Fulvivirga ulvae: one gene and its partners. The protein of the gene in region 2 binds, or shares a complex with, the protein of the main gene of each other region. Links are inferred from orthologs where the notes say so. Each region holds a gene or a part of one and is shown on either strand. Other genes may lie near its edges.

Region 1 (4,084 bases), 2.5 Mb from region 2 along the record:
TTGAAACTGACAAAACTGAACCCGTATCATTTAAAGAAGAGTTTAAATGGGCTGTAAATCAACTGTCAGCTGATGTTGATTTATCTTCCGCTACTATTTCAGATAATTTTCATATTACTCATATTGACTCTCTGAAGAACTACATTCGTAATATCATGTTATATCTGCTATCTAATGCAATAATATACAAACATACCGATCGCGAACCTGTTGTTCATGTACAAACCAGTAATGAAGGATCATTTGTTTGTTTGTCAGTTCAGGACAACGGGAGAGGGATAGATCTGAAGAAATATGGAGATAAGATATTTGGACTTTATAAACGATTTCATAACGATGATTCCATGTCAGGCAGGGGTGTGGGGCTTAATATGGTAAAGACAATGACCGAGTCTCTTGGCGGGTATGTTGAGGTAACTAGCAAAGTGCACGAAGGCTCAGTTTTTAAGGTATGTCTTCCCCGTTTCAATAAAATGGAAAAATAACTAAATGAACAGAAATGTCTTGCTTATAGATGATGATCCTATAGCGAATATGATCAATAAGGAATTATTTAAAATTAAAGGTCATAGTGTAGTTACTTATACCAATCCCAAGGAGGCATTGGTGTATCTTAAATCTATTATACCAACATCAGAATTTATACCTGAGATCATACTGTTGGATATCAATATGCCTGAAATGGACGGGTGGGAATTTTTAGATGATTATCGAAATACATCATTTGCTTTGAATAGCAACTGCAGGCTGTTTATGCTTACTTCATCAATTGATCCTGAAGACAAATATAAATCTACACTATACCCCGTTGTAAAAGGCTTTATTTCAAAACCATTAACAGTGGAATGGATTGAAAAGCTTTGACTTGCAGCATTTTCCCCTTCTATGTTGAAATCTTTTTCTTGAGATACCTTTGGTTTTCTGGTTACCGGGCAGTTTTTGGATCAGGTGGAATTTCTGGGGAGACACAAACTTTTTGCTTCTGTATTTGACAGAAAGTTGTTAATAGCAATCGGCAAAAGTAGTAAGCAAATCAGGGTGAAATAGCAATGGGGTAGTTTTGTCCTGTTTCACGGGTAAGCCTTACGTTGGGAGTTCTTGTTTTTCCGATTCACTCACTCGACAGGTTTTTACACCTTATCACATGGTGCTGATTGGTGAGTTATAATAGGCATAAAAAAAACCGCTTAAAATATTTTTAAGCGGTTTTAGTGTTGCTTGACTTGTGTCGTGCGGTCTGGACGGGACTCGAACCCGCGACCTCCTGCGTGACAGGCAGGCATTCTAACCAGCTGAACTACCAGACCATTTTAAATGTGTTTTTAAGCCCTTTCGTTTAAGGTGATGCAAATGTATACTTACCTTTTTTTAAATGCAACACCTGACTTAAATTTATTTAATTTTTTTTGATGCCCTTTTAAAATACCTCATATGCTTACCAAAAGTAAATATTAGTTCTAATTTTGTACCCTTAACTAAACAGACATGCTATTGGATTTCGAAAAACCCATTGCAGAGTTAGAAGCTAAGTTGGAAGACATGAAAAAGATCGCTCAGGAGAGCGATGTGGATGTCAAGGATGCTGTAAAATCTCTGGAAACTAAGATTAAAAATCTGAAAAAGGAAACATTTAGTAACCTCACACGCTGGCAGCGTGTTCAACTGTCAAGACATCCTGAGCGTCCTTATACGCTTGACTATATCTATGAGATGTCTGATGATTTTATTGAACTTCACGGAGACAGAACCGTGAAGGATGATAAAGCCATAGTAGGAGGTTTTGCTACTATAAGTAAACAGACTTTCATGATTATCGGTCAGCAAAAAGGGCGTAATACCAAGCAAAGACAGCTACGCAACTTTGGGATGGCCAACCCTGAGGGTTATAGAAAAGCCCTTCGTTTGATGAAGATGGCTGAAAAATTTAATAAACCTATTATTACATTAATAGATACTCCGGGTGCATTTCCCGGGCTTGAAGCTGAGGAAAGGGGACAAGGGGAGGCTATAGCCCGTAATCTTAAAGAGATGTTTATGCTCAAAGTGCCTGTTATATGTATTGTAATTGGTGAGGGAGCATCAGGAGGAGCGTTGGGCATTGCTATAGGTGATAAAGTACTTATGCTCGAGAATACCTGGTACTCAGTGATATCGCCGGAAAACTGTTCCACCATCCTTTGGAGAAGTTGGGATTACAAAGAGCAGGCTGCTGAAGCCATGCGCGTAACATCCCATGATATGCTTGACCTGAAACTTATCGATGGTATCATCAATGAGCCACTTGGTGGTGCTCACACAGATCTTAAGGGGATGTCTAAGGAGATGAAAAAGGTTATACTTGAGCATACAAAAGAACTCCAGGCCATGACTCCAGAAGAAAGGATTGAGAAGAGGATAGATAAGTTCTGTCAAATGGGTGTAGTAAAAGAGTAAGCTCATAAAAAAATCTTTATAAATTTAAGCCACAGGACCTGTCTTGTGGCTTTTTAATTGTTATTCGTACATGCCGAAAGAAGGATAATTGTGCCTGATCAATGATTGAAATTAGGTAGTGTGGATAATACAATAGTAATTGGAAAGAGATTAATGAAGAGAGATTTATGAATTTACATGTAATTAATACAGGATATTTTAAACTCGACGGTGGTGCAATGTTTGGCGTTGTACCCAAATCTTTATGGTCAAGAACCAACCCTGCTGATGAAAATAATATGTGCAGTTGGGCTATGCGATGTTTACTGATAGAGGATGGTGATCAACTCATATTGATAGACAATGGTATCGGCAATAAGCAGAGTGATAAGTTTTTTAGTCATTATGATTTACATGGAGATGCCAGTCTTCAGAAATCCCTGAACCAGGCAGGTTTTAGTCATGATGATATCACTGATATGTTTCTTACACACCTACATTTTGATCATTGCGGTGGAGGTGTGAAGTATAATGGGCAGGATAAGTTAGAGCTGGTGTTCAAAAATGCTAAATACTGGTCCAATGAAAGTCACTGGCAGTGGGCAACAGAACCTAATGCACGGGAAAAGGCAAGCTTTTTGAAAGAAAATATTGTGCCCATGCAGGAAAGCGGCCATTTGAATTTTGTTCCCCTTGATGGCAGTTCACCTTTTTCTCAATTTGATATTATTACCGCTGACGGGCATACTGATAAGCAAATGATCCCCAGGATCAGCTATAAGGATCGCGTAATTGTTTTTATGGCTGACCTGCTTCCTTCCACAGGTCATATTCCGCTTCCCTATGTAATGGGCTATGATACACGCCCATTACTTACATTATCAGAAAAGGAGGCTTTTCTCAAAGAAGCTGCAGATAATGAATACATACTTTTTCTGGAGCATGATCCTGTAAATGAATGCTGTACCGTAAAGCATACTGAAAAAGGCGTAAGGCTGGACAAAACCTTTTCTCTAAAGGAGGTGCTTTGATGAAAGTGGGACTGGTATTATCCGGTGGCGGGGCACGCGGAATTGCTCACCTTGGGGTTATAAAAGCTCTTCAGGAAGCTGGTATTAACTTTTCAGAGATATCAGGAACCAGTGCAGGCTCAATAGTCGGTGCTCTTTTCTCATATGGTTATACCACTGATGACATCCTTGATATTGTTAAAGAGGTCAAAGCCTTTCGGTTCTTGCAACCCGCCATGAGTTGGAGGGGGATTCTCAAAATGGATGTAATGCATAAATTCCTGGAGAAATACATACCTCAAAATAACTTTGAAGCACTGAAAATTCCTCTACATGTTGCAGCAACCAACCTAAGGACCGGTTTAACTGAGTTTTTTAGCACGGGTAAGCTCATTGGGGCCATATGTGCTTCATCGTGCATACCCGTATTATTTGATCCTATCGAATTTGAAGGAGAACTTTATATTGACGGAGGTATATTGAATAACCTGCCTTGCGAGCCTTTGAGAAAGAATTGTGATGTAATTATAGGCTCACATTCCAATCCGATTGATCATAATTTTGAGCCTAAAAATGCTCGCTTGGTTATGGAGAGAGCGTTATTGCTGGCAATCGGCTGTAATGTCTACAGCAGAAGTAGCCAATGCGATTTTTTTATAGAA
Region 2 (4,068 bases):
CGCTGGTATTGTATTTTTTCTGAATATAGTCTTGCGAATTTTTTAGGATAACAGGTGTCAACTTTACATTGCCGGGTTTATACACGCCATGAACATTTCCAAATGCGGCGGCTATGGTAAATTTATCGCTGACTTTTCTTAATTCTTCATATGCATAGGCCACCTCTTCAGGCTGCGTATACAATTTAGAACTGTCTATTCCTGTATTATCAACACCGTCTTCTTCACCACCGGTAACTCCAAGCTCAATTTCCAGAGTCATGTCCATTTTGCTCATGCGTTCGAGGTATCGTTTACAGATTTCAATGTTCTCTTCCAATGACTCTTCTGAAAGGTCAATCATGTGAGAGCTGTATAGTGACTTGCCATGTACCTTATAAAAGTCCTCGCCGGCAGTTAGCATACCATCAATCCATGGCAGAAGCTTTTTCGCGGCATGATCGGTATGGAGTATTACTCTTGCACCATATTGCTCGGCAAGCATATGAACATGGTGTGCGCCAGAAACGGCTCCGGCAATAGCTGCTTTTTGGTCTGTATTAGACAGCCCTTTGCCGGCATAGAAGCTCGCACCTCCGTTAGAAAACTGGATAATAATCGGAGAATTCAATTCGCTGGCGGTCTCCATTACTGCATTAACAGAGTTTGTGCCGACTACGTTTACCGCGGGAAGGGCGAATTGCTTTTCTTTTGCAAACTGGAAAAGTTTCTGAACATCATCACCGGTCAAGACTCCGGCTTTAAATTGTGAAGCGGACATTTTTTATTCTTTTATAGGTTAGATAATAATAATTAGCTTTAAAAGCCTTGCAAATAAACTAAATAATTCAAGTTGGTCACATTCTTAAGGCTAATTTTTGAAAGCTGACCGATACTGTAGATATTTGCAATGATTATATTACTTATATTGACTAGTCATATCCTGTAAAGGATTGATACATATAAAATTAACCTAATGAGCTGGTTCAAAAGAAAAGACAAAGGTATTCAAACTCCGACAGAAGCTAAAAAAGAGGCTCCTGATGGGCTTTGGTTTAAGACTCCAAGTGGCAAAATTGTTCACACCAGAGAGTTGAAAAATAATGCATATGTAAGCCCGGAAGATGGCTACCATGCAAGAATAGGATCCAGAGAGTATTTTGAAATACTTTTTGACAACAACAAATTTACCGAGCTTGATCCTGAAATGGAATCTGCCGATCCGCTTAAATTTACAGATAGCAAGCCCTACCCTGATAGAATAAAGGCAACTCAATCCAAAACTGACCTTAAGGATGCTGTTCGTACTGCATACGGCAAGCTTAACGGGATCGACATCACTATTGCCTGTATGGATTTTAATTTTATTGGAGGTTCTATGGGTTCAGTAGTGGGCGAGAAGATTGCTCGGGCTATTGACCATTCTCTTAAGGAAAAGATTGCATTTTTGATGATTTCCAAATCGGGAGGCGCCAGAATGATGGAGGCAGGCCTGTCATTAATGCAGATGGCAAAGACTTCAGCGAAACTTGCACTGCTTAGCGAAGAGAAAATACCATATATTTCATTGCTTACCGACCCTACAACCGGTGGAGTAACAGCCTCTTATGCCATGTTGGGTGACTTCAATATAGCCGAACCAGGTGCTTTGATTGGTTTTGCGGGACCGAGGGTGATCAGGGAGACCATTGGCAAGGACCTGCCTAAGGGTTTTCAAAGTGCAGAATTTGTTCTGGAGCACGGATTCCTGGATTTTATTGTGGACAGAAGAAATTTGAAAAGCAAACTTGCTATTTTGCTTAAAATGCTTCAATAGAAATTTGTATAAAATTATAGATTTGAGGATCTCAGTTAGCGTACGCTGGCTGAGATTTTTTGTTTAATAGGTTTCTTTTATGGTGGGTAAGAGCTGTTATATGTCTTCTTATAAACGCTGTTGATAGTTTATTTGTAACTTATAGTATTGAAATCGGGTAATTATATTTACTCTAAAGATTAATGCCATGGTTCGTAACTATATTAAAATAGCTCTGAGAAGCCTGCTAAAGAATAAGATATACACTTTCATAAATGTAGCAGGACTGTCTATCGGTGTTGCAAGTTGTCTTATGATTGTAATAAATGTTCAGGATGAGCTCTCCTATGACGATTTTCATAAGGATTCAGACCAGATCTACAAATTTGTATTGGAAAGGCTCTATCCTGATCATAAAACCAACTATGCGGTTACACCTCACTCTTTTTCCGATGTATTGGTAAGTGATTTTCCTGAAGTTATTAACGCCACGCGGGTATTTGGAGGTGCTAATAACCCAATAATAGTTCGGTATAGTGATGACGCTGGCAATGAGAAGGTTTTCGAAGAAAATAACTTTATAGCAGCAGATTCCACCTTCTTTGATCTGTTTAGTTTCCGCGCAATCAAGGGTGATCTTAATAAGGCGCTTTCCCTGCCTCAGAGTGTAGTGATTACGCGGGATATAGAGGCTAAGTATTTTGGCGAATCGGACCCTTTGGGAAAAACTCTAAATACGGATTTTGGCGAATTTTTGGTGACTGGTGTGATCGAAAACATACCAGAGAACTCACACCTGACATTTGATTTTGTTACATCTTTGAGGAGCCTTCCTTTTATATTTCAAAATGAAAATTTTGTCTCATTTACCACTCACACTTATTTGAAACTCAAGCCTGAAACTTCTGCAGTGCAGTTGGAAAGTAAATTTCCCGGAATGGTAAAACGCTACGCCGCCCCACAAATAGAAAGTAATCTCAATATGAGCTACGAACAATATGTCAGCGCTGGTAATGGCTATAATTATACGCTTATTCCACTTGAGGATATTCATCTGCATCCTATAGAATATCAAGGGGAGTTTGCAGCAGGTGGTAATATCTATGATATTTATGTCTTCACTTCCATTGCTTTGTTAATACTCATTATTGCATGTATAAACTTTATGAATTTATCTACAGCAAGATCGACAGAACGAGCTAAGGAAGTTGGTATTCGGAAGACCCTTGGATCCGCCCGGGGTCAATTAATAGGCCAGTTTATCACGGAGTCGGTCATTATCGCGCTTGCTGCCACTGTTATGGCGTTGGTTTTGGTTTATCTGGCACTTCCGTACTTCAATACGTTATTAGAAAAGAATCTTGTTTTGGAGATTAGTTCCGCAAACGTACTTGTGGTTCTATTATTTGCCATCATGGTTGGGCTTCTGGCTGGCACGTACCCCGCTTTTGTCCTGTCGGGATTCAATCCGGTGAGGGTGCTTAAGGGAAACATCTTAACCAATAAGAACACTGCATGGTTTAGAAATGGCTTGGTTGTGTTTCAGTTTGCCATCTCTATTTTTTTGATAGCAGGAACGCTGATTGTATGGGATCAGCTAACTTATATAAAAAGTAAGGATCTGGGGTTTGACAAGGACCGGGTGATGATTTTGGAGCGGGCTAACATTCTTGATACTCAGCAAAAAACATTTATGGATGAGCTTCGAGACCTTCCGCAGGTTTTATCGGTGGGTGGGTCAGGATCTCTGCCTGTAAATCAGTACTTCGGCATTCAGTTTATGCCTCCCGGAGCCTCTGAAGTGCTTACGGTTAATGCAATGCAACTGGATGATCATTACAGTGAAACAATGGGGTTTGAAATTGTTCAGGGGCGCGGATTTTCAGAAAATTTCAACGACTCATTATCGGTGGTTGTCAATGAGCGGACGGCTGAACTTCTTGGAGAAAACCCTATTGGTATGAAGCTAACGAATACAGTACCTGGAGATACTCCCTTAATTAGAAAGTTTGAGGTGATTGGAGTCGTTCGTAATTTTCATTATATGACACTCAGGGATGCAATAAGCCCTTTCGTGCTTATGAGCGATGAGAATGGTCTCAATAACGTAGCGTTCATATCGATACGCATCAGAGAAGGAGAACTCTCGGAAACCATAGCGGCTATTGAGAGTAAATGGCAGGAGTTTGTTCCCCAGGAGCCGTTTAAATATTCATTTTTGAACGAGGAGTTAACCAAACAGTACAAAAATGAAGCAAGCTCAGGCAGCGTGCTTGGCCTGTTTTCAGTTTTGG
Region 3 (4,062 bases), 2.4 Mb from region 2 along the record:
TGATAAAGCCGACGTTATTGTATGTGATGGTTTTACAGGAAATGTAATACTCAAAATGGCAGAGTCTTTCTTTGATTTGTTACAAAAGCGGAACATTAAGGATGACTATTTTGATAGGTTTAATTATGAAGCCATTGGTGGCAGTCCGATCTTAGGTATTAATGGCAATGTTGTGATAGGCCACGGAGTGTCCAGCCCTGAAGCCATAAAGAATATGATTTTGCTTTCTGTAAAGATGGCTGAGTCCAATATTCATTTAAAAATTAAAGAGCACTTAGGAGAATAAACGAAAAAATTATGGCCAACATAAGAGCCGCTATAACGGGAGTTCAGGGTTATGTACCTGATTATGTACTTACCAATAAGGAACTCGAAACTATGGTGGATACCAGTGACGAATGGATAACCTCCAGAACTGGTATAAAAGAAAGAAGAATTCTGAAAGGTGAAGGCCAGGGAACATCGGTAATGGCCGCTGCGGCAGCTAAGGGCCTTCTGGAAAAAACCGGCACTAATCCTGAAGATATTGATCTGATCATCTGCGCAACGGTAACACCCGACATGGTCTTCCCGGCTACAGCCAATGTAATCTCAGCAGAAATCGGAGCCGTTAATGCATTCAGTTATGACATCGGAGCAGCATGCTCCGGATTTCTTTATGCACTTACTACGGGCAGCCAGTTCATAGAAACAGGAAAATATAAAAAAGTGTTGGTAATAGGGGCAGATAAAATGTCATCTATTATTGACTACACCGACAGAACGACCTGCATCATCTTTGGTGATGGTGCCGGAGCAGTACTACTGGAGCCTACCACCGAAGATGTGGGCCTGATAGACGCTATTCACAAAGCAGATGGAAAAGGTGCTGAATTCTTAAATATGAAAGCAGGGGGTAGCAGGTACCCGGCTACAGTTGAAACAGTTACCGCAAAAGAGCATTATGCACGTCAGGACGGGGCCACTGTATTTAAATTTGCAGTAACCAACATGGCAGACTATGCAGCCAAGATCATGGAAAGAAATAACCTGACTGCTGAAAAAGTAGACTGGCTTGTCGCTCACCAGGCAAATAAGAGGATCATTGATGCCACTGCCCAAAGGATGGGACTTACCGAGGATAAGGTAATGATGAATATAGAGAGGTATGGCAATACAACATCCGGTACTATTCCATTGTTATTATGGGATTATGAGTCCCAGTTAAAAAAAGGAGATAATCTTGTGATGGCCGCTTTTGGAGGTGGATTTACCTGGGGAGCCATTTATCTCAAATGGGCATACGATCCCAAGTAATCTTTTATTGTTATTCTTAAGTTCATTTGTAAATTAGTTTAAAATTATTCTGACATGGCAACAACGGCCGACTTTAAAAACGGTTTATGCTTAGAGTATAACAATGGGCTCTATACCATTGTAGAGTTTCAGCACGTTAAACCCGGCAAAGGACCAGCCTTTGTAAGAACAAAATTAAAAAGCCTGACCACCGGTAAGGTTGTTGAGAATACGTTCTCAGCCGGACATAAGATCACTACAGCAAGAATTGAAAGAAGGCCTCACCAGTTTCTATACAAAGATGATCTTGGCTACCATTTTATGGATAGCAGTACTTTTGAACAGGCTGTAGTAGACGAAGATCTTATCGAAAACACCGGTCTGATCAAAGACGGACAGGAAGTTGATATACTATACCACGCTGAAGCAGAGAAAATTATAGGGCTTGAATTGCCTGCCTTTGTAGAGCTGGTAATTACTTATACGGAACCCGGTATTAAAGGCGATACGGCAACAAATGCCACAAAGCCGGCTACTCTGGAAACCGGAGCAGAAATTCAGGTGCCTTTATTTATTAATGAAGGTGATAAAATAAAAATTGATACAAGAACCAACTCTTACTCAGAAAGAGTAAAGGAATAAACTAACCGAAGAAAATTTCTCCATATGAAGACAAAAGAAATCAGAGACCTTATCGACTTCATATCCCAAACGGGACTTAATGAGGTAAACATAGAAACCGAAGAGTTGAAGCTATCAGTAAAAAGAGAAGCTGACGTTCAGACACGTTTTGTAGAAGCCAGTGCCCCGGCAGTAGCTCCTCAAACCGTGGCTGCCGCCCCTGTACAACAGCAGGTAGCAGCTACTCCGGCAACAAGTGGTGGTGAAGCCCCTAAAGCAGAAAGCACCTCAAGCTATGTTGAAGTGAAATCCCCTATGATAGGAACCTTCTACAGGTCTCCAAACCCTGACTCTCCTCCTTTTGTTGCAGTAGGCGACAAAGTTGAAAAAGGACAGCCTGTGTGTATCATTGAAGCTATGAAGCTATTTAATGAAATAGAAACTGAAGTATCAGGAACTATTGTAAAAGTAATGGTTGACAATGCTTCACCAGTAGAATACGACCAGGTATTATTCCTTGTTGATCCGTCCTGATAATTTACGATTCTAAGAGAGAATCCTTAATGGACAGCTTTATTAATTAATCGTAAGTCTAAACTAGATTATTGTGTTTAAAAAAATATTAATAGCCAACAGAGGAGAGATCGCGCTAAGAATAATCAGGACATGCCGTGAGATGAATATTAGAACCGTGGCAGTCTACTCTCTTGCCGACAAAGACAGCCTTCATGTTCGATTTGCAGATGAAGCCGTTTGTATCGGAAAAGCGCCAAGTAGTGAATCATACTTGAACATTCCTAACCTGATCGCCGCAGCAGAAATCACTAATGCTGATGCCATCCATCCAGGATACGGATTTCTTGCAGAAAATGCGGAATTCAGTGCTGTTTGCCAGGAATATGGCATCAAATTTATTGGTGCATCTCCAGACATGATCAATAAAATGGGTGACAAGGCCACCGCCAAGGCTACAATGAAAAAAGCAGGTGTGCCGACTATTCCCGGCTCCGAAGGACTTTTAAAAAGTGTGGAGGAGGGAATGAAGATTGCTGAAAAGATCAAATACCCTATCATACTTAAAGCAACTGCCGGTGGTGGTGGTCGTGGTATGCGTATTGTGAAGGATGAGTCAGGTTTTAAGAAAGCATGGGATGATGCCAGGCAAGAATCTGCTGCTGCCTTCGGAAATAACGGACTTTATCTTGAAAAATTCGTTGAAGAACCTCGACACATTGAAATTCAGGTAGTAGGAGATAAAAATGGAAGGGTTTGTCACTTGTCGGAACGCGACTGCTCTATTCAAAGAAGGCATCAAAAACTTGTTGAAGAAACACCATCTCCTATCGTAGGTCAAAAGTTACGGGAAAAAATGGGAGCGGCTGCCATTAAAGGAGCTGAAGCCATTAAATATGAAGGGGCTGGTACAGTAGAGTTTCTTGTTGATAAACATGGCGACTTCTATTTCATGGAAATGAATACAAGGATACAGGTAGAGCATCCGATAACCGAAGAAGTAACTGATTTCGATCTGATCAAAGAGCAGATAAAAGTAGCTGCAGGTGTTGAAATCTCAGGAAAGAATTACTTCCCTAATCTGTACGCGATGGAATGCAGGATCAACGCAGAAGATCCGGCAAATGGGTTTCGTCCCTCTCCGGGTAAGATCACAAACCTGCACATGCCTGGTGGCCATGGTGTACGAGTGGATAGCCACGTGTATGCCGGCTATACCATTCCGCCTAACTACGATTCCATGATTGCCAAACTTATTGTAAGCGGCCAGTCAAGGGAAGAAGTAATCACAAGGATGAAGCGTGCACTGTCAGAGTTTGTAATTGAAGGAATAAAGACGACCATTCCTTTCCATTTAAAACTAATGGATGACAAGCAGTTCCAGGATGGCAACTTTACTACAAAGTTCCTCGAAACTTTTGACTTCACCGACCTGAAATAAAAGTATAACTACCAGATTAAAAGCTACTCGATTGAATTTGAGTAGCTTTTTTTATTGCCGCTATTTATCTTTTCCCCCTAAATACTGTTAATTAAGTAGCTTTTTTATCCGATTCGAATTACTTTGATACCTGAAACTGATCCCGTATGAAATACTTACTTCTTACTTCATTAATGCTCAGCATGTTATGGTGCAATGCCCAGGACTCCACG

Evidence for each region.
Region 1: the proteins of accD (region 2) and LVD17_RS22085 are in contact, whole or in part, in a solved structure (PDB 8UXZ), measured with the Escherichia coli proteins. The link is inferred for Fulvivirga ulvae from one-to-one orthologs.
Region 3: the proteins of accD (region 2) and accB are in contact, whole or in part, in a solved structure (PDB 8UXZ), measured with the Escherichia coli proteins. The link is inferred for Fulvivirga ulvae from one-to-one orthologs.

Annotation. Positions count from the first base shown.
Region 1 is NZ_CP089981.1:5,234,942-5,239,025, forward strand. The notes cover bases 569-3,459. They hold LVD17_RS22085 (acetyl-CoA carboxylase carboxyltransferase subunit alpha), read left to right. Parts: upstream 569-1,485; coding sequence 1,486-2,433; downstream 2,434-3,459. Other genes in these bases: LVD17_RS22075 (response regulator), read left to right, coding at 569-864; LVD17_RS22090 (MBL fold metallo-hydrolase), read left to right, coding at 2,601-3,443; LVD17_RS22095 (patatin-like phospholipase family protein), read left to right, coding at 3,443-3,459. Also shown: LVD17_RS22070 (PAS domain S-box protein), read left to right, coding at 1-485; more of LVD17_RS22075, read left to right, coding at 490-568; more of LVD17_RS22095, read left to right, coding at 3,460-4,084. UniProt on the Escherichia coli protein: Component of the acetyl coenzyme A carboxylase (ACC) complex. First, biotin carboxylase catalyzes the carboxylation of biotin on its carrier protein (BCCP) and then the CO(2) group is transferred by the carboxyltransferase to acetyl-CoA to form malonyl-CoA.
Region 2 is NZ_CP089981.1:2,711,286-2,715,353, forward strand. What follows is about bases 1-2,875. They hold accD (acetyl-CoA carboxylase, carboxyltransferase subunit beta), read left to right. Parts: upstream 1-955; coding sequence 956-1,795; downstream 1,796-2,875. Other genes in these bases: fbaA (class II fructose-bisphosphate aldolase), read right to left, coding at 1-760; LVD17_RS11265 (ABC transporter permease), read left to right, coding at 1,983-2,875. Also shown: more of LVD17_RS11265, read left to right, coding at 2,876-4,068.
Region 3 is NZ_CP089981.1:356,189-360,250, forward strand. Bases 817-3,685 are described here. They hold accB (acetyl-CoA carboxylase biotin carboxyl carrier protein), read left to right. Parts: upstream 817-1,941; coding sequence 1,942-2,430; downstream 2,431-3,685. Other genes in these bases: LVD17_RS01520 (beta-ketoacyl-ACP synthase III), read left to right, coding at 817-1,296; efp (elongation factor P), read left to right, coding at 1,351-1,917; accC (acetyl-CoA carboxylase biotin carboxylase subunit), read left to right, coding at 2,504-3,685. Outside these bases: phosphate acyltransferase PlsX, read left to right, coding at 1-286; more of LVD17_RS01520, read left to right, coding at 298-816; more of accC, read left to right, coding at 3,686-3,850; LVD17_RS01540 (hypothetical protein), read left to right, coding at 3,997-4,062. UniProt on the Escherichia coli protein: This protein is a component of the acetyl coenzyme A carboxylase complex; first, biotin carboxylase catalyzes the carboxylation of the carrier protein and then the transcarboxylase transfers the carboxyl group to form malonyl-CoA.